DNA from 4 places in the Streptomyces sp. NPDC102270 genome. Region 3 is predicted to be linked to each of the others. Evidence: riboswitches for the same ligand, from Rfam matches in the RefSeq annotation. Region 3 holds a riboswitch; each other region holds the start of a gene.

Region 1 (5,008 bases), 210 kb from region 3:
GTGGAACAGCGCGTACGGCAACATGATGGTCGTGACGGCGAAGGACGGCACCGAGACGTGGTACTGCCACCTCTCGAGCTACCGCGTCGCCTCCGGTACGACGGTCAAAGCCGGCGACCCGATCGCCTACTCCGGCAACTCCGGCAACTCGACCGGACCCCACCTGCACTTCGAGGTGCACCCCGCAGGCGGTTCGGCCATAGACCCCCTGCCGTGGCTGCGCAGCCACGGGCTGGACCCGACGTAACCTCTCGGACCCAGCCCGCCCCTTTGCGGAGCTACAGCTTCTCCACCGGCGCGTACCGCAGCAGCAGCCGCTTCGGCTTGGCCTCCCCGAAGTCGATCGTCGCCTCGGCGTTCGCGCCCGTGCCCTTCACCCCGACCACCGTGCCCAGACCGAACTGGTCGTGGGTGACACGGTCGCCGACTGCCAGGGACACCACCGGCTTCTCCGAGGTCCTGCGCGTCGCGAAGCCGGACGCGCCCGACGCCGAGGAGCGGGAACGGGACGACGACAGCGAGGCGGCGACCCCCGAGACCGGCCCCGCAGGAGCGCCGGCCGCCCCCGTGCGCTTCCAGTCCACGTGCTGCGCCGGGATCTCCTCCAGGAAGCGGGAGGGCGGGTTGTACGACGGCTGCCCCCACGCGCTGCGCAGGGAGGACCGGGTCAGGTACAGCCGCTCACGCGCGCGCGTGATGCCGACGTAGGCCAGGCGCCGCTCCTCCTCCAGTTCCTTCGTCTGGCCGAGGGCGCGCATGTGCGGGAAGACGCCGTCCTCCATGCCGGTGAGGAAGACGACCGGGAACTCCAGGCCCTTGGCGGTGTGCAGGGTCATCAGGGTGATGACGCCGGAGCCGTCCTCGTCCTCGTCGGGGATCTGGTCGGAGTCGGCGACGAGCGCGACCCGCTCCAGGAAGTCGGAGAGCGAGCCGGTCTCCTCGCCCTCGCCGGACTCCTGCTCGAACTCCAGGGCCACGGCGGCGAGTTCCTGGAGGTTCTCGATGCGGGTCTCGTCCTGCGGGTCGGTGGAGGCCTGCAACTCGGCGAGATAGCCGGTGCGTTCGAGGACGGCTTCCAGGACGGTCGCCGGGCCCGCGCCGGACTCGACGATCGTACGGAGCTCCTCCATCAGCACGTTGAACCGCTTCACGGCGTTGGTCGAGCGCGCGGCCATGCCGTACGCCTCGTCGACGCGCTTGAGTGCCTGCGGGAAGCTGATCTTCTCGCGCTGGGACAGGGCGTCGATCATCGCCTCGGCCCGGTCGCCGATGCCGCGCTTGGGGACGTTGAGGATCCGGCGCAGCGGCACGGAGTCCTCCGGGTTGGCGAGAACGCGCAGGTAGGCCAGGACGTCCCGGACCTCCTTGCGCTCGTAGAAGCGGACGCCGCCGACGACCTTGTAGGGCAGGCCGACGCGGATGAAGACCTCTTCGAAGACACGGGACTGCGCGTTGGTGCGGTAGAAGACGGCGACATCGCCGGCCTTCGCGTCACCCGCGTCCGTGAGGCGGTCTATCTCGTCGGCGACGAACTGCGCCTCGTCGTGCTCGGTGTCGGCGACATAGCCGGTGATGCGCGCGCCCGCGCCCGCGTTGGTCCACAGGTTCTTGGGGCGGCGCGACTCGTTGCGCTCGATGACGGCGTTGGCGGCGGTGAGGATCGTCTGGGTGGAGCGGTAGTTCTGCTCCAGGAGGATCGTCGTCGCGTCCGGGTAGTCCTCCTCGAACTGGAGGATGTTGCGGATGGTCGCGCCGCGGAAGGCGTAGATCGACTGGTCGGCGTCACCGACGACACAGAGCTCGGCGGGCGGCAGGTCGTGCTCGCTCGGCGGCACGTCCACCGGGTGCTCGGAGGTCCCGACCAGCTCCCTGACCAGCGCGTACTGCGCGTGGTTGGTGTCCTGGTACTCGTCGACGAGGACGTGCCGGAAGCGGCGGCGGTAGTGCTCGGAGACGTCGGGGAACGCCCGGAGCAGGTTGACCGTCGTCATGATCAGGTCGTCGAAGTCGAGGGCGTTCGCCTCGCGGAGGCGCGACTGGTACATGGCGTAGGCCTGGGCGAGGGTCTTCTCGAAGCCGTCGGTGGCCTGGGCGGCGAAGTCCTCCTCGTCGATCAGCTCGTTCTTCAGGTTGCTGATCTTGGCGCTGAAGGACTTCGGGGGGTAGCGCTTGGGGTCGAGGTCCAGATCGCGGCAGACCAGGGCCATGAGCCGCTTGGAGTCGGCGGCGTCGTAGATCGAGAAGGAAGAGGTGAACCCGAGCTTCTTCGACTCCCTCCGCAGGATCCGCACGCACGCGCTGTGGAAGGTCATGACCCACATCGCGTTCGCGCGCGGGCCCACGAGCTGCTCGACGCGCTCCTTCATCTCGCCCGCGGCCTTGTTGGTGAAGGTGATCGCGAGGATCTGGCCCGGGTGGACATTGCGCTCGCCGAGGAGGTGGGCGATGCGGTGGGTGAGCACCCGGGTCTTGCCGGAACCGGCGCCGGCCACGATGAGCAGCGGGGTGCCGGAGTGCACGACGGCCGCGCGCTGGTTCTCGTTCAGCCCCTCCAGGAGCGCGGCCGGGTCCACCACCGGGCGCGGGGCGCCGTCGCGGTAGTAGGCGTCCCGGTCCGGGGGCACGTCGAACTTCCCACCGAACAGGTCGTCCGGAACGGGTTCCGGCACGTGGTCGTCCTCGGGCGGCGGCGGGGGCTCCTCCGCATGCCCGCGAGGGGCCTGGAGGTCCGCCAGGAAGCTGTCGTCAAAGAGGCTGCTCATCGCTCTCCGAGTCTAGGGTGCCCCACTGACAGCCCGCCGCCGCCCTGAGAACATCCACCCTGCCGTCACGGTCCGTGACGGGCCCCGGACCGACGTGCCGTGCCCGGAGCGCCAGGAACGGCGAACACCCCCTCACCACGACAGATCACCCCGAATCCCCGCCATGGAGCGACGCCCGCGACGAAGGTCACGAAAATGTATCGGGCATATCGACCAGCAACCTTCACATGGGCCACACCCGTTGGCTACCGTTCCGGGCAGGCCGTACGACCCCCTCCGGCGAACGTCGCCGGGCCGCACGGCCTCCGCCGAGTCCGCAGGCGCCGCCGCGCGCCCGGAGCCGGGGACCCACCGAACCCGGGGTGAATCGGCCGACTCCCGCCCACGGGAGCGCCGTAGGGCAACCCTTCCCGCCCGAACCCGACAGCTAACCCGGTAGGCGGAGCACGGAAGGAGTCGCCTCCCTTGGCGTCGCACCGCAAGTCGCGTCCCGTCGGTACGCGCGCAGCAGGCATACGGACCCCGGCCTTCGCGACGGCCGCCCTCACCTCCGTGGCCCTGCTGTCCCAGTCGGCGAACGCCGCGCCGGCCGATGACAAGCCGAGTCTCGAAGAGGTCGAGAAGAAGGTCGACGACCTCTACCGCCAGGCCGAGTCGGCGACCGACACCTACAACGCGGCCAAGGAGAAAACGGCCAAGCAGCGCAAGCAGGTCGAGACGCTCCTGGAGGACGTCGCCCAGCGCACCCAGAAGCTCAACGAGGCACGGGAGGAACTCGGTTCCTTCGCCGCGGCCCAGTACCGCACCGGTGCCGCCGCGCCCGACACGGCGACCTTCCTGCTCGCCGACACCCCGCAGGACTACTTCGACCAGACGCAGCTGATGGGCCGCTTGACGAGCCGCCAGAAGGGCGCGGTCGACGATTACGTCTCCGAGCAGTCCGCGGCGATGAAGAAGCGCCAGGAGGCCTCCCAGAGCCTTCAGGCGCTCACCGACACGCAGAGCAACCTGAGGACCGCCAAGGCGACCGTCCAGAAGAAGCTCGCCGACGCGCGCGAGCTTTTGTCGGAACTGACCGCCCAGGAGAAGGCGCGTCTCGCGGCGATCGAGAAGCGCGAGCAGCAGGAGGCGGCCCGCAGGGCGGCGGAGCTGGCGCGGCAGCAGGAGGCGGCGGAGAAGGCCGCCCAGGAGACCGCCCAGAAGGCCACCGGCCCGCAGGTGAGCACGTCGACGGCGGCCGACTCCTCGTACGCCACCAGGGCCGCCAAGGCCCTCGCCTTCGCCCGCGCGCAGATCGGCAAGCCGTACGTCTGGGGCGCCACCGGCCCCGACTCCTACGACTGCTCAGGGCTCACCCAGGCCGCCTGGAAGGCCGCCGGCGTCGACCTCCCCCGCGTCACCTACGACCAGGTCGGTGCCGGCACCACGGTCTCCCTGGCCGACGCCCAACCCGGTGACCTGGTCTTCTTCTACGACGACATCAGCCACGTCGGTCTCTACATCGGCAACGGCATGATGATCCACGCCCCCAAGCCGGGCGCGTACGTCCGCGAGGAGTCGATCTACTACGACGGTGAGTCGGGGATCCACAGCGTGGTGCGCCCCGCCTGAGGCCGTCGGGGCGGTGCGGTCGGCTCCGCCCGTACCGCGGTCAGGTCCACAGCACCGCGATGAAGATGTTGGCCGAGGTCAGCGCGCCGACCAGGCCGAACAGGCCCTTGTCCACCTTCTCGTCGTCCCGTTTCACATAGACGAGGCCGAGGATCACGATCAGCAGGGCCAGCTTCACGCCGATCTTGATGTTGTTGACGTGCTGGTCGTCGGCCTGGTTGAGGCCGACCAGGATCATCCCGGTGACCAGCATCGTCGCGGCGCCGTGCAGCATCGCGGGGACGAACCGGGCGGCGCCCTGGCCCATCGCCTTCATCTGGGTGAGGAAGCCGCCGAGCAGCGCGGCGATGCCGATGATGTGCAGGCCGACGAAGAGATGGATGAGTACGTCCATGAGGCCGGAGCCTATGCCGGAGCCCGAGGGGCACGCGCACCGGGCCCTGTGAACGGATCTCGCATATATGCGGCCTTTAGCACTCCACGCCTGCCGTGCGCTCCGGAATCCCTACTTCGGTCAGCGCACCGCGCGAAGTCGACGGCGCCACCCCGGCATCACGGTCACCTTCGGTCACCCGGCGGTCCCCTGGCGGCAGTTCCGCACAACGCGTTACCTCCCGGACACGCTCAGGTTTAGC
Region 2 (5,008 bases), on a different contig from region 3:
GGTCGCGCAGCTTCTCGACCCGCTCGGCGGCCCGCGCCTTCTCCCGCTGGACATCGGCGATCTCGGCGCGCTGGGAGACGTACTGCCTTATCGGGTACGCCAGCGCCACCACCAGCGTGCACAGCACGAGGGCGAGCAGCGCGGCCCGGCCGGTCAGCCGGGAGCGGCGGGCCTGCCGCTTGGTCTGGGAACGGTAGACCCGGGCCGCGGTCTGCTCGCCGAGCAGCCTGATCCTGGTCGTGGTGGAGAAACGGTCCCGGTCCTTCACGGCCATCGGCTCTCCGCCTCCCCTTCTACGTACGTACGTCCCCGCACACGGTACGGGACCGGTACGGGGACGTACGTACGACTGGCTGAGGCTTAGCCCTGCCGGGGTCAGCCCTTGAAGCTGCTCAGCCCTTGCTGTGCTGATCAGTTCGCAGAGCGAAACCGCGGGAACGCGCTGCGGCCGGCGTACACCGCCGCGTCGTCGAGGATCTCCTCGATGCGCAGGAGCTGGTTGTACTTGGCGACGCGGTCCGAGCGGGCCGGGGCGCCGGTCTTGATCTGGCCGCAGTTCACCGCGACGGCGAGGTCGGCGATGGTGACGTCCTCGGTCTCGCCGGAGCGGTGGGACATCATGCACTTGAAGCCGTTGCGCTGGGCCATCTCGACGGCGTCCAGGGTCTCGGTCAGCGAGCCGATCTGGTTCACCTTGACGAGCAGGGCGTTGGCGCTGCCCTCCTCGATGCCGCGGGCCAGGCGCTCCGGGTTGGTGACGAACAGGTCGTCGCCGACGATCTGGACCTTGTCGCCCAGCTTGTCGGTGATGACCTTCCAGCCGGCCCAGTCGTCCTCGAACAGCGGGTCCTCGATGGAGACGAGCGGGTAGGCCGCCACGAGCTCCTCGTAGTACTCGGTCATCTCGGCGGCCGAGCGGGACTTGCCCTCGAACTCGTACTTGCCGTCCTTGTAGAACTCCGACGCGGCGACGTCGAGCGCGAGCGCGATCTGCTCGCCGGGGACGTAGCCGGCCTGCTTGATGGCCTCGATGATGAGGTCGAGCGCGGCGCGGTTGGACTCCAGGTTCGGGGCGAAGCCGCCCTCGTCGCCCAGGCCGGTGGACAGGCCCTTGGTCTTCAGCACCTTCTTGAGGGTGTGGTAGACCTCGGCGCCCCAGCGCAGGGCCTCGGAGAAGGACTCCGCGCCGATCGGGGCGATCATGAACTCCTGGATGTCCACGTTGGAGTCGGCGTGCGAGCCGCCGTTCAGGATGTTCATCATCGGCACCGGCAGCAGGTGCGCGTTCGGGCCGCCCAGGTAGCGGAAGAGCGGGAGGTCGCTGGCCTCGGAGGCGGCGTGGGCGACGGCGAGCGAGACGCCGAGGATGGCGTTGGCGCCGAGGGAGCCCTTGTTGTCGGTGGCGTCCAGGTCGAACATCGCCTGGTCGATCAGACGCTGCTCGGTGGCGTCGTAGCCGACCAGCTCCGGGCCGATCTGCTCGATGACGGCCAGCACGGCCTTCTCGACACCCTTGCCGTGGTAGCGGTTCGGGTCACCGTCACGGAGCTCGATGGCCTCGAACGCGCCCGTGGAGGCGCCGGAGGGAACGGCGGCACGACCGGTGCTGCCGTCGTCGAGGCCGACCTCGACCTCGACCGTGGGGTTGCCTCGGGAGTCCAGGATTTCCCGGGCTACGACGACGTCGATGGACGGCACGAGCATCTCCTTCTTGGGATGTGACACGGTCCGCCGGGACCGCGGTGGGTTCTGCGAGACCGAGCCTAACCGGCTCCGGGGGTTCGGCCACCGTGTGGACCGCCCCCTGGACAGAACCGAGAGTAAATTGTTTCTGAACTGAACAAAGACATGCCTCGACGGGGCATGAAAAGCCCCGCCCCGGTGCGTACGGGGGAAGACGCACCGGAGCGGGGAGCCCGTGGGGACGGGGGGTGACCCTCACGAGGCCTTCATCCTGAAGGACACGGTTGTGAGGGCGCTGTGGTTCAGCTGGGTCCTACTTGAGGTGCAGCTGCTGACCCGGGTAGATGAAGTCCGCGTCGGTGATGATGTCCTTGTTCAGCTTGAACAGCTTCTGCCAGCCGCCCTTGACCTTGTGCTTCTCGGCGATCGAGCTGAGGGTGTCACCCTTGACGACCTTGTACTCGCCGTCGCCCTTCTTGACCTTCTTGCCGGTCGGGGTGGTGACGGTCTTCTTGGCGGCCGGACGGTCCGCCGAACGCGAGGCGCTCTGCTTCTCGGTCGAACGGCTGCTCGTGTTCGAGGAGCTGGAGTTCGAGGAGCTGGAGTTCGAGGAGCTGGAGGAGGACGAGCTGCCGCCGCTGTAGCCGGCGCTGGACAGGCCCTTGCCGCAGACCGGCCAGGCACCCTTGCCCTGGGAGGCGAGGACCTTCTCGGCGACGGCGATCTGCTGGGACTTGCTGGCCTGGTTGGCCTGCGCGGCGTACTGCGTGCCGCCGTACGCGGCCCAGGTGGAGGCCGAGAACTGCAGGCCGCCGTAGTAACCGTTGCCGGTGTTGATGGACCAGTTGCCGCCGGACTCGCACTGGGCGACGGTGTCCCACTCGGAGGCGGTGGCGGCGGAGGCGTTGCCGGCCGCCATCAGCGGGGCGGCGATGGCGACACCGGTGACACCGGCAAGCGCGGCGGCACGGGTGGCCTTGGACGGACGACGGTGCTTGCCCTTACCGGAAAACAGCATGGTGGATCCCCTCACCGACGCCTGCGAGGTGAGCTGTCGGGTTCGGGCCGGTTGAGTTGCCCGGCCGCACATCTCGCGATGCGCGGCTTCACCCCAAGCCGGTCCAGCGTGAACTGCTGGGCCCGGCACTTACCTTGGGTCCCCCGCTCCTGCCTACGGCGCTTGACGCGACGACTGTTCCCGTACGGCCGCTGGCAGGATTCGGCGTTGCGACAGACGGGGCTCGGGTTGCCGAGCGGTCACGACCGTAGACACGCGCTCGGCGGAATTTCAAAGACGATCAGGGCTTCTGAGACTCATCCCACACTTTCACTAAAGTGGACATTCAGTGGCGAAGTGTGACGTGAACTCCCGCTGTTTTTCAGGCCTTTTCAGCCCTATTCAACCCCTGTGTCGAGGGTCTGACCGGCGACGATGCCGCTCGGGTCGGCCCCGATGCGGTCCTTGTTCTCGGCATAGAGGGCACGCCATCCGCCGTCGAGGCCAAGGGAGTCGGCGATGGAGGCGAGCGAGTCGCCCTCCTGGACGGTGTAGGTGCCCGCGGCATGCCGGCCGGCCGGGGAGGAGGCTGTGCTCTTCGTCGCACTCTCCTCGGCGCTGCCGCCGCGGTGCTTGCCGGAACCGAGGGCGCCGACGTCCACGAGGGCCGAAGAGCTGCCCTGCTGCCACGACTTGTCCGCTTCGTCCTCTTCCGGGCTCACCACGGGCGAGCTGTCGGAAGGCTGTGCGTCCTCCGCGGTGGAGTCCCCGGAAGGCGAAGAGTTCTTTTTGCCCGACTTGGCGGAACTGTCGCCATTGGAGGCGGTGGCCGACGGCGAGGGAGTGGCGGACGAACCGTCCAGCGCGCCGAGCAGACCGGAAGACTCCCCGGCGCCCGACGAGTCGGAGGAACCGGACGAGCCGGATGAACCGGATGATGCCGACGAGTCGGACGCCGAGGGCGAGGGCGTCTCGCTCCCCACCCCCGTGTCCACGTCGGCCGCACTCGAGTCCTTGCTGAGACCGCCGAGCAGACCGCAGGTGGGCCAGGCGGCGATGCCCTGGTCCGCGAGGAGCTTCTCGGCCACGGCTATCTGCTGGTTGCGGCTGGCCAGGTCCGCCGTCTCGGCGTATTCGAGGCCGCCGTACTTCTCCCAGTTCTCCTGGGACATCTGGAGGCCGCCGTAGTAGCCGTTGGCGTCGTTGGCGCTCCAGGAGCCGCCGCTCTCGCACTCCGCGACCCGGTCCCAGGTGGTGCCGGTGGCGGCGCTCGCTCCGGTCGCTCCGAGCAGTGGGATCGCGATGGCAGAGCCCGTCACACCGGCCGCCACGAGGAGAGCGGGAGCCTGACGGGGGCGACGGTGACGACCGTTCCCGGAGAGCATGAGGGGACCTTTCCCGAGACAGCAAATACCGGCGCGGCGAGTGGTGCGGGGCACCGCGCTGGTCCGTGAACGTATAGGGGTTCGATCACTTGTCACAAGTTAATGCCGCGTAGATCACGTGAGGATCACAAACTTGAGGACTCGTCATGTTTACCCGCTCCATGCGGGGACAGGACGGGCCTCTCGGCCGATTACCGGACGGGCGTGAACTCCACGGGCAAAGTGCGCAGTCCACGCATGATGAGCCCCCCGCGCCACCGCAAATCAGCCGAATCGACCGCCAGTTGGAGATCCGGGAGACGGGTGAGGAGGGTGGCGATCGCGGTCTGGCCCTCCAGGCGGGCGAGCGGGGCACCGAGGCAGTAGTGGATGCCGTGGCCGTAACCGAGGTGCTGATTGTCACGGCGGGACAGATCGAGCACGTCGGGGTCGGCGAACCGCTCCGGATCCCGGTCCGCGGCGGCGAGTACGACGAGCACCGGGTCACCGGCGGCGATGTCCTGCCCGCCGATCCGCAGGGGTTCCGTGGCGAACCGCCAGGTGGCCAGTTCCACCGGGCCGTCGTACCGCAGCAGTTCCTCCACACCGGTCTCCAGGAGGCCTCTCTCCTGCCTGGCCAGGGATTCCTGCAGCCGGTCGCGCTGCTCGGGGTGGGTGAGGAGGGCGTAGGCACCGTTTCCGATCAAATTGACGGTGGTCTCGAAACCTGCGAACAAAAGAATGAAGGCCATGGCCGCGGCTTCGTTCTCGGTGAGGTGCTCCCCGTGGTCGGAGGCGCGGATGAGCGCGGAGATGAGGTCCTCGCCGGGAGGGGGCTCGTCGGGCAGCGCTTCCCGCTTCCGGTGGATGAGCTCGGCGAGATAGCCGCGCATCTTCTTCACGGACCGCGCCACCCCGCCTCGCGGCCCACCGCCGTGACGGATCATCATGCCCGCCCAGTCCC
Region 3 (5,008 bases):
CGGCCACCGCCATCACCCCCGCCCTCACCACCATGCGCCAGCCCTTCGACCGCATCAGCGCCGAGATGGTCCGCATGCTGCTGGCCCAGATCGCGGGCGAGGACACGGCCGGAGTGATCCTCCCCACGGAACTGGTGGTACGGGACTCCGCGTAGCGCTCCGCCGAGGCGCGGTGCGGTGGCGGGCGCCCGCACGACGCAGGTGGGGGCGAGGCGAGGCATGGTGACGCGGCGCACGGCGGCCCGGCCGTTGCGCACCGCTCCCTGTCCAGCCGCCGCGTCAACAGGGCGGAGCCGCAACGGACATGCCCCGGCCCGGCCTGCCCGGTCTCGTGGCGCATACCGGCGGGCCGTCCCGCGCCGCCGCACCCCCGGAACCGGAACTGCCGTCAACGGATGTGAAAGCAGGAGCCGTCCGGTTCGCGTCGAGTCGCGGGGGCCAACCATCCGTATTCTCTGATCATGGCCGCCTCCACCGCATATTCACTCATCGCCACCGACCTGGACGGCACGCTGCTCCGCGCCGACGACACCGTCTCGGACCGGTCGCTGGCCGCGCTCGCGAAGGTGGCGGAGAGTGGAGCCCGGCATCTCGTCGTGACGGGACGGCCGGCGCCCAGAGTGCGGTCCCTGCTCGACGACCTCGGCAGTACGGGGCTCGCGGTGTGCGGACAGGGCGCGCAGGTGTACGACGCCGGCGCGGACCGGCTGCTCTGGTCGGTGACCCTGGACCGGGAGCTGGCCGAGACCGCGCTCGGCAAGATCGAGGCCGAGGTCGGGCAGGTGTACGCGGCCGTGGACCAGGACGGTGTCGAGGGGCTCACGCTCATCGAGCCCGGCTATCTGATGCCCCACCCGACCCTGCCCGCCGTACGGGTGGGCAGGCGCGACGACCTGTGGTGCGAGCCGATCAGCAAGGTGTTGCTGCGCCATCCCTACCTGTCCGACGACGAGTTGGCGGTCACGGCGCGTGCGGTGGTGAGCTCGCTGGCGACGGTCACCATGTCGGGGCCCGGGACCGTCGAACTCCAGCCATGCGGCGTCACCAAGGCGACCGGCCTCGCGCTGGCCGCCCGGCACCTGGGTCTGGGCCCCGAGGTGACGATCGCCTTCGGGGACATGCCCAACGACATCCCCATGTTCGACTGGGCGGCCCGTGGTGTGGCGATGGCCAACGCCCACCCCGAACTCAGGGGCGTGGCCGACGAGGTGACCCTGTCGAACGAGGACGACGGCGTCGCCGTCGTCCTCGAAAGACTGTTCCGTGCGGCGTAGTTCCTAGTACGCGCCAAACACGTTGTCGATGGACCCGTACCGCTGGGCCGCGTAGTTGCAGGCCGCGGTGATGTTGGCCACCGGGTCGTACGGGTCCCACGAGGTGTTGGCCACGTGGTACGCGTTGAAGGTCGGGTCGATCACCTGGAGCAGGCCCTTGGAGGGCGTGCCGGCCACCGCGTTGGAGTCCCAGAGGTTGATGGCGTAGGGGTTGCCGGAGGACTCGCGGATGACGTTGCGGTAGATGCCGTCGTAGGAGCCGGGAATCCCGTGCTCCGCCATGACGGCGAGGGAGGCCCGGATCCAGCCGTCGAGGGTGTTGGAGTAGCCGAGCGTGGTCGCGGTCTGCACGGTCGGGGTGGCCGCGGACGCGGTGGTGGCGCCGATGAGGGGGAGCGCGAGTACGGCGGCCCCGGTGCCGGCGACGGCGAGCTTGCGGACGAGACGGCTGGTGCGGGTACGTCGGTGCTGAGCGGCAGCGGACATGGTGAAGTTCCTCTCCGTCGCCTGCGAGGTGAGCTGTCGGGTTCGGGCGGGAGATGCCCGGCCACGCCTACGAAAGGCGTGACTTCACCCCAAGCCGTGCCGGTATGTCCGAAGACGCCCGGTCCGGCGGTCAACCTGGTTCCCCCGCTCCTGCCATGGTTCTCGGTGGGTGTACGGGCGGTGGCAGGATTCGGCGTCCGCCCGACAGGCCGGGAACGTATGCGAGAGCACATGTCCGGAACAAGTGGCGAATTCACATGAGGTGCCTATTGACCTTGGTAGGAGGCATTTGAGGTACTTGATCCTTTGCGTTCGCCAAGCCTCAACTCGCGCACGGGCAAAGGCGGATCAGTGCATTCCGGTTTCATGCCGGTTCACCAGCACAAGTGGGTCAAGTCACACTGGAGTGCAAGGGGTGCAAAAGGGGCAAGAAGTCTCAACTCATGTTCAACCGGCAGCCCGTGGGATTCGCTGCTCCCGCGCCCGTCCCGCAATGGCGGCCGATTCCGTACAAGTCGGTAGATATTTGTTCTTATCAGATGATCGAAAACATACCGGCCGTGATCCGATACCGCCCGGCATGGACGGGGCGGGCGCTATCGGTGATCCAAAGGTGACCGGATACGCTGACTTGAGTGATGGCAGCGACCTATCGACATTCCGTGTGACCGCCAGTAGACACCAGCAGACAGGAGACCCCTCGTGACCGTCGTCGGGCCGTTCGGGCTGAGCGTGCGGGACCAGGCTCTGGAAGCCGATGTCCAGGCCGGATTGACGGCTGTCGAGGAGGGACTGCTCGAGGCCACCAAGAGCGAGGTCCCCTTCATCACGGAGGCCGCCCAGCACCTGGTGCGAGCGGGCGGAAAGCGGTTTCGGCCGTTGCTCGTGATGCTCGCCGCCCAGTTCGGTGACCCCTATGCGCCGGGCCTGGTGCCGTCCGCCGTAGTGGTGGAGCTGACCCACCTCGCGACCCTTTACCACGACGACGTCATGGACGAGGCCGAGGTCAGGCGGGGCGTCGACAGCGCCAACACCCGCTGGGGCAACTCGGTGGCCGTGCTGACGGGCGACTTCCTGTTCGCGCGCGCCTCGCACATCCTGGCCGACCTCGGGCCCGAGGCGGTCCGGGTGCAGTCGGAGGCGTTCGAGCGCCTGGTCACCGGCCAGATCCTGGAGACGGCCGGGCCGCAGGACGGCCGCGATCCGGTCGAGCACTACCTCGACGTGCTCGGCGGCAAGACGGGCTCCCTGGTCGCGGTCTCGTGCCGCTTCGGGGCCATGATGTCGGGCGCCGACGAGACCGTCGTGGACGTCCTGACCCAGTACGGCGAGCGCCTCGGTGTCGCCTTCCAGCTCGCCGACGACGTGCTGGACATCGCCTCCGACTCCCGCGAGTCCGGCAAGACGCCGGGCACCGACCTGCGCGAGGGCATCCCCACGATGCCCGTGCTGCGGCTGCGGGAGCGGGCCGCCCGGCTCGGCCTTGCCGAGGACATCGCCCTGTGCGAGCTGCTCGACTCCGACCTCACGGACGACGCCCGGCTCGCGGAGGCGCTGGCGGCCCTGCGCACGCACCCCGCGCTGGAGCAGGCCCGCCGGGACACCGTGCGCTACGCGCAGGACGCGCGCGCGGCCCTGGCACCGCTGCGGGAGTGCGACGCGAAGGCGGCGCTGATGGAGCTGTGCGACGCGGTGGTGCATCGAGCGGGCTAGGCCGGCCGCCCGACAGAGCGAACGCCCCCTACGGGTCGGAGGGGGCGTCGGCATGTCGTGTCATACCCCAGGTGTACACGGAGTTGGCTCCGAGGTCTGACGCATTCTCATGGCCGATTTGGTCAGATGGACATCACGGAAAACACCACTCCTCACCGATTCGGGTGAGAATGGCGGCTACGGGTGGATGCATCTGAGTGGACAGCCGCCGCCGACGACGGAGGTAAGGCACATATGGCACCGTACGAATCCGACGACAGCGTGACCGCCGCGGACGCCGAAGAGCTGCGTTCCGCGCGCCGGCGCAAGGCCGCGCGGTACGTCGTACCGGCCACGGTGGTGGGAGTCGCGGCGGCGACCATCGGGCTCGTCCCGGCGCTCGCCGACTCCGGCGACCCCAACCTGCCGAAGATCAGCGCACAGGAACTCATCGAGAAGATCGCCGCGTCGGACGTGCAGCAGCTGTCCGGCACCGTGAAGATCACCACCGATCTCGGTCTGCCGGACCTCGGCGGCCTGGAGAACTCGCTCGGCTCCGCCGCCGGGCCCTCCGGCTCGGGCAACGGCTCGTCCGCCGACCCCACCACCAAGCTCACCGAGCTCGCCTCCGGCACGCACACACTGCGCGTCGCGGCCGACGGCCAGGACAGGCAGAAGGTCTCGCTGCTGGAGAACGCGGCGGAGTACAGCCTCATCCACAACGGCAAGGACGTCTGGGGCTACGACAGCAAGTCCAACTCGGTCTTCCACACCACGGCCTCCGAGAGCGACGGGAAGCAGAAGGAGGAGCTCCCCGCCACCCCCAAGGACCTCGCCCAGGACGCCCTCAAGGCTGCCGACAAGACCACGTCGGTGACGGTGGAGGGCACCGCCCAGGTCGCGGGCCGGGACGCCTACCGACTGGTCATCAAGCCCAAGGACGAAGGCTCCACGGTCGGTCAGATCACCGTGGCCGTGGACGCGAAGACCGGCCTGCCGCTGAAGTTCACGCTGACACCGGCGAGCGGCGGCGCGGCCGTCGTCGACGCGGGCTTCACCCAGGTCAGCTTCGCCAGGCCGGCCGCCTCGACCTTCGACTTCACCCCGCCGAAGGGGGCGAAGGTCGAGGAGGGCGACGCCAAGAAGGCACCCGAGCATCGCGAGGGCCTGCGCAAGGGCCCGGCCGACGACCTCGGCAAGGGTTCCGGCGACCTCGGCAAGGGCGGCCCCGAGGGGCTGAACGTCATCGGGGACGGCTGGGACTCCATAGCCACCTTCGACACCGGCGGCCAGGGCGTCCCGTCCGGCTCCGAGGTCGGCGGTGACGTCGGCGGCTTCCTGGACTCGCTCGGCGACAAGGTCTCCGGCAAGTTCGGTGCGGGCACCGTCTTCAAGACCCGCCTGATCAACGCCCTGATCACCGACGACGGCAAGGTCTACGTCGGCGCGGTCACCAAGGACGCCCTGGTGAAGGCGGCCGACGCGGGGAAGTAGCTCCCCCGCGGAGCACGACGAATCGAGGGAGCCGATGGACCAGCCGTCCGCCACGGAGCCGG
Region 4 (5,008 bases), on a different contig from region 3:
CGCGGTCCTTGCCGGCAGCGCAGTGCATGAGAGCGGGCACGCTGTCCTCGGCGAGGGAGTGCAGCACCTGGGAGTGCTGGGCGGTGCGCTCCTTGATCATCGTGCGGTAGGAGTTGGTCATGCGCTCCGCCGCCTTGCCGTCACCGAGGAGCTCGCGCAGCTGCTCTATGTCGCCGTCGCGGACCATCTTCCAGAACCAGGTGCCCTCCGCCGGGTCGCTCAGCGGCAGGTTCACATTGGTGACGCCCGGCAGCTCGACGTCGGGGCCCTCCAGCTTCTGGTCCGCCGTGTTGCGGAAGTCGAAGATCGTGTGCAGGCCGAGCGAGGACAGGAAGGCCGCGTCGTCCTCCGTCGCGTGCGCGAGGTGGCCGCTGCGGAACAGCACTCCGTACCGCACCCGCCGCCCGTCCGCCGTCGGCAGCCCGCCCACGTCGCGGAAGTTGCGCACACCTGCCAGCTCGGGTTCGGTCGACGGGATCTGCTGCGTCACGGGGGGTCCTCCCAGCCAGGTTCCGTCGGCGCGGCTCGCCGGCGGAGGCACGCTCTCGACGATACGACATGATTCCTGGGGCAATGAGTTGTCCACAGGGCCGGCAACGACTTGTCCACAGCCGTTGCCACCAGGGCCGGTGCCCGCTGATGATGTTGGGGCCTGAGTGCACCTGTTGGCACCTGTTCGATCCTGTGAGGAAGCGCCATGCTGGAGATCGCCGAGAACGGCCGTACGTGGATTCTGTCCGGGCCGGCCAGCAGTTACGCCCTGCACCTCACCGCCGAGGACGAACTGCTGCACCTGCACTGGGGTCCGAGGATCACCCTGGCTGACGCCGAGGCCCTCGCCGTCCGTCCGCTGCCCGAGTACTGGCCCTTCGAGTCCCCGCTCGACGGACGCGAGGAGTACCCCGTCGAGGGCGGCCCCCGCTTCACCCGCCCCGCCCTGTCCGTGCGCACCGACGAGCGGCGCGGCACCGAGTGGAGCTTCGAGGCGTACGACACCGAGGGCGACGAGCTGCGGCTGCGGTTCCGCGACGGCGGGCTGGCCATCACGCTGCACTACCGGATGCGCGACGACGTCCTGGAGCGCTGGGTGACCCTGGACAACCAGGGGCAGGACCCGGTCGAGCTGCTGCGCGCCGACTCCGCCACCTGGACCCTGCCCGACCGCGAGGACGGCTGGCGGCTGTCCCAGCTGCACGGCCGCTGGGCCGCCGAGTCCCTGCTCACCCGGTCCCCCCTCACCTACGGCGAGAAGGTCATCGGCAGCCGCCGCGGCCACACCGGGCACCAGCACCTGCCGTGGGTCGCCCTCGACACCGACGCCACCGAGGAGCACGGCGAGGTCTACGGCGTCGCCCTCGGCTGGTCGGGGTCCTGGCGGATCGCCGTGGCGCAACTGCCCGACGCGCGCGTACAGATCACCGGCGGCGCCGGATACGACGACTCGGGTCTGTTCCGGCTGGCGGCCGGGGAGTCCTTCACGACACCCGTCTTCGCCGGACTCTGGAGCGACGGCGGCTTCGGCGGCGCGAGCCGCACCTGGCACGCCTACCAGCGGGCCCACGTCATCCCGCACGCGGACCAGGACCGGCCCGTGCTGTTCAACTCCTGGGAGGCCACGAACTTCGACATCTCCGAGGAGCAGCAGCGCACCCTGGCCCGGCGGGCCGCGGCGATGGGCGTCGAGCTGTTCGTGGTCGACGACGGCTGGTTCGGTGCCCGCACCAGCGACCGGGCCGGGCTCGGCGACTGGACGCCCAACCCCGACCGCTTCCCCGCCGGCCTCAAGCCGCTCGCCGACTACGTGCGCACCCTCGGCATGCAGTTCGGCATCTGGGTCGAGCCGGAGATGATCAATCCTGACAGCGAGCTGTACCGCGCCCACCCGGACTGGGTGCAGTACCAGACGGGACGGAAGCGGACGGAGTTCCGCAACCAGCTCGTACTGAACCTCGCGCGCGAGGACGTCCAGGAGTACCTGTGGGAGCAGCTCGACGCTCTCCTCTCCTCGGCCCCGATCGACTATGTGAAGTGGGACTTCAACCGCTGCTTCACGGACACGGGCTGGCCCGGTGAGTCCTACCCGCAGCGCCTGTGGGTGGACCATGTACGCGGCTTCTACACCCTCTTGGACCGGTTGCGGGAGGCCCACCCGGGCGTGGCCTTCGAGTCGTGCTCGGGGGGCGGCGGCCGGATCGACCTCGGGGTGCTCAGCCGCACCGACCAGGTGTGGACCTCGGACAACACCGACCCGCTCGACCGGCTCGCCATCCAGCACGGCTTCAGCCAGATCCATCCCGCGCGTGTGATGGCCGCGTGGGTGACCGACAGTCCCAACACCCAGCTCAACGACCGGGTGAGCTCGCTGCGATTCCGGTTCGTCAGCGCGATGGCCGGGGTGCTGGGGGTCGGCGGGGACCTCGCGGAGTGGACCGAGGAGGAGCTCGCCGAAGCCGCTCGGTGGGTGGGTCTCTACAAGGAGATCCGGCCTGTGGTGCAGCGCGGCGACCTGTACCGGCTTCGGCCTCCGCAGGGCGGGCTGAGCGCGGTGCAGTACCTCCTCGGGGACGAGACCGTCGTCCTCGCCTGGCTGCAGGCGCAGAAGTACGGCGAGCCCGTCCCCTCGCTGCGGCTGCGCGGGCTCGACCCGACAGTGTCGTACGAATGCCTCGAAACGGGCGAAGTGCACCGAGGTGCCGTATTGCTTCATCACGGACTTCGTACCGGTTTGCGCGGCGACCTCGATGCGACGGTTATCCGACTGCGTCGCATCTAGGGCTTGTGCCCGAATTGGCAGGTTCTCTCCCAACTCCTTTCGGTTTGAGGGTTCCTGTGAATTCGTGACGTGAGCAGCGTCATATCCGTGACGGTGTGTCGCCCGTCATGTTCACGTAATTCGCAGGTTTTCCAAGGGGATTCGGGTCGGGAGAAGGGCGTCCGATTCACGCAGGGTGACCGGTAATTCTCATACGGGATCAATGGGAACGCAGGCAAAGGGAACCCTTCACTTGTCCCTTTGCGTCTTGCTCGCTTACGTTCACCCCCGATCCGGTCGGACGCCCAATCCTGCCGCCGAGCGGATTCCCCACACTCACCCACCCGTGCAAGGCAGGAGCGGGGGACCCACAGGTAAAACCGCCTGTTCCGGTCTCCGGAACGGCTTGGGGTTAAGGCGCGTCCAGGCGCGTCCGGGCATCTCCAGCCCGCACCCGACAGCTCACCTCGCAGGCGCCGGAGAGGAATTCGTCATGCCCGCGAAGGGTAAGCACCGCCGTCCGAAGTCCCAGCGCTTCACCCGTTCGATAGCCGTCGCCGGAACCGGGGGCGCCGCGCTCGCCCTCCCGCTCATGGGGGCCACCGGCGCGCACGCCGCCACTCCCCAGTCCGTGTCGGAAAAGGCCGTTCAGTCGCTTCCGGTCGCGCAGAAGTCCGCCGAAAAGACGGCCGCGAAGAAGACCTCGACAGTGCGCACCTATTCGGTGCGCGTCGGCGACTATCTTTCGAAGATCGCTGATGAGCAGAACGTCAGCGGTGGTTGGAAGAAGCTGTACGCCGACAACCGTTCGGCGATCGGAGACGACCCGTCGCTGATCCATCCCGGTCTGAAGCTCTCGATCGGCAAGAAGGCCAGGACGAGCACGACGAAGACCGAGTCCTCTGCTTCGTCCTCGGCGAAGACCGAGAAGGCCGAGTCGAAGAAGTCCTCCTCGAACTCGACGGCCGCCACCCAGAGCGCCGCCACCACCAGCTCCAGCGGCTACACCCTTCCGGTCACCGGCGCCACGATCGGCACCGGCTACCGCGTGGCGGGCAGCATGTGGTCCAGCGGCTACCACACCGGCGTCGACTTCGTCGTCCCGACCGGCACCTCGCTCAAGGCCGTGGCCGCGGGCACGGTCGTCTCCGCGGGTTGGGGCGGCGCCTACGGCAACCAGGTCGTCATCAAGCTGAACGACGGCTACTACGCGCAGTACGCCCACCTGTCCCAGCTCTCCGTCTCGGCCGGCCAGACCGTGACCGAGGGCCAGCAGATCGGCCTCTCCGGCGCGACCGGCAACGTCACCGGCCCGCACCTGCACTTCGAGATCCGCACGACGCCGGACTACGGCTCCGACGTGGACCCCGTCGCCTACCTCCGCTCGAAGGGTGTCGCCGTCGGCTGACGATCCTCCTGTGCCACCGGAGGCCGGACCCCGATCCCCGGGTCCGGCCTCCGGTGTTTCCTCATGATCACTTCGTTGCGTTCTTGTGGCGGTCGCAACGTCAACATTCCTGATGATGGGCCTATTCCTGGTTTGGCCAACACTTTAGGAGTGGCTTATCTCACCGCCCGTCAAGCTCTTCTTACGGTCGCGTAGGTCACATTCGAAGGTGAATCATGAACGGCTGTGGCAGACGATTCGAAGAACGACAGCAGCTCAGTGATCGGGTCGTACGTGGCGGTGGGGGACAGCTTCACCGAGGGCGTCGGCGACCTCGGCCCCGACGGGGCGTTCGTCGGCTGGGCCGACCGGTTCGCGGTGCTTCTCGCGGACCGGCGGCCCGAGGGCGATTTCAGGTACAGCAATCTCGCCGTACGCGGGAAGCTCCTCGACCAGATCGTCGAGGACCAGCTTCCGCAGGCCGTCGAACTGGCACCGGACCTGGTGTCGTTCTGCGCCGGCGGCAACGACATCCTCCGGCCCGGTACCGACCCCGACGAGGTCGCCGAACGCTTCGAGCGGGCCGTGGCCCGGCTCACGCAGGCGTGCGGCACCGTCATGGTGACGACCGGCTTCGACACCCGTGGTGTGCCCGTGCTCAAGCATCTGCGCGGCAAGATCGCCACGTACAACGGACATGTGCGGGCCGTCGCCGACCGGTACGGGTGCCCGGTGCTCGACCTGTGGTCCCTGAAGACCATCCAGGACCGGCGGGCCTGGGACGGCGACCGGCTGCATCTCTCCCCTGAGGGGCACACGCGTGTGGCGCTCCGTGCGGGACAGGTGCTGGGACTGGAGGTGCCGGCGGA

The links. A riboswitch is a leader RNA that binds a small molecule or an ion and turns the genes downstream of it on or off. The one in region 3 is predicted to bind cyclic di-AMP.
Region 1: it holds a riboswitch for cyclic di-AMP, as region 3 does, so the genes downstream of both, ACIRP7_RS08470 (NlpC/P60 family protein) here and ACIRP7_RS09500 (transglycosylase SLT domain-containing protein) in region 3, are expected to answer to the same signal.
Region 2: it holds a riboswitch for cyclic di-AMP, as region 3 does, so the genes downstream of both, ACIRP7_RS04790 (transglycosylase family protein) here and ACIRP7_RS09500 (transglycosylase SLT domain-containing protein) in region 3, are expected to answer to the same signal.
Region 4: it holds a riboswitch for cyclic di-AMP, as region 3 does, so the genes downstream of both, ACIRP7_RS23965 (peptidoglycan DD-metalloendopeptidase family protein) here and ACIRP7_RS09500 (transglycosylase SLT domain-containing protein) in region 3, are expected to answer to the same signal.

The regions. Positions count from the first base shown of each region.
Region 1 is NZ_JBIWLX010000004.1:148,183-153,190, forward strand. It holds gene ACIRP7_RS08460 (M23 family metallopeptidase) at 1-247, shown strand, start outside; gene pcrA (DNA helicase PcrA) at 279-2,762, opposite strand; cyclic di-AMP (ydaO/yuaA leader) riboswitch at 3,074-3,219, shown strand; gene ACIRP7_RS08470 (NlpC/P60 family protein) at 3,228-4,373, shown strand; gene ACIRP7_RS08475 (hypothetical protein) at 4,414-4,767, opposite strand.
Region 2 is NZ_JBIWLX010000002.1:413,381-418,388, reverse strand. It holds gene ACIRP7_RS04800 (septum formation initiator family protein) at 1-274, opposite strand, end outside; gene eno (phosphopyruvate hydratase) at 412-1,704, opposite strand; gene ACIRP7_RS04790 (transglycosylase family protein) at 1,997-2,701, opposite strand; cyclic di-AMP (ydaO/yuaA leader) riboswitch at 2,705-2,872, opposite strand; gene ACIRP7_RS04785 (transglycosylase family protein) at 3,079-4,065, opposite strand; gene ACIRP7_RS04780 (cytochrome P450) at 4,257-5,008, opposite strand, start outside.
Region 3 is NZ_JBIWLX010000004.1:361,093-366,100, reverse strand. It holds gene ACIRP7_RS09510 (LacI family DNA-binding transcriptional regulator) at 1-155, shown strand, start outside; gene ACIRP7_RS09505 (HAD family hydrolase) at 462-1,274, shown strand; gene ACIRP7_RS09500 (transglycosylase SLT domain-containing protein) at 1,278-1,760, opposite strand; cyclic di-AMP (ydaO/yuaA leader) riboswitch at 1,766-1,938, opposite strand; gene ACIRP7_RS09495 (polyprenyl synthetase family protein) at 2,463-3,473, shown strand; gene ACIRP7_RS09490 (outer membrane lipoprotein carrier protein LolA) at 3,708-4,946, shown strand; gene ACIRP7_RS09485 (ABC transporter ATP-binding protein) at 4,981-5,008, shown strand, end outside.
Region 4 is NZ_JBIWLX010000011.1:107,016-112,023, forward strand. It holds gene ACIRP7_RS23955 (tyrosine-protein phosphatase) at 1-490, opposite strand, end outside; gene ACIRP7_RS23960 (alpha-galactosidase) at 698-2,773, shown strand; cyclic di-AMP (ydaO/yuaA leader) riboswitch at 3,080-3,241, shown strand; gene ACIRP7_RS23965 (peptidoglycan DD-metalloendopeptidase family protein) at 3,246-4,160, shown strand; gene ACIRP7_RS23970 (SGNH/GDSL hydrolase family protein) at 4,419-5,008, shown strand, end outside.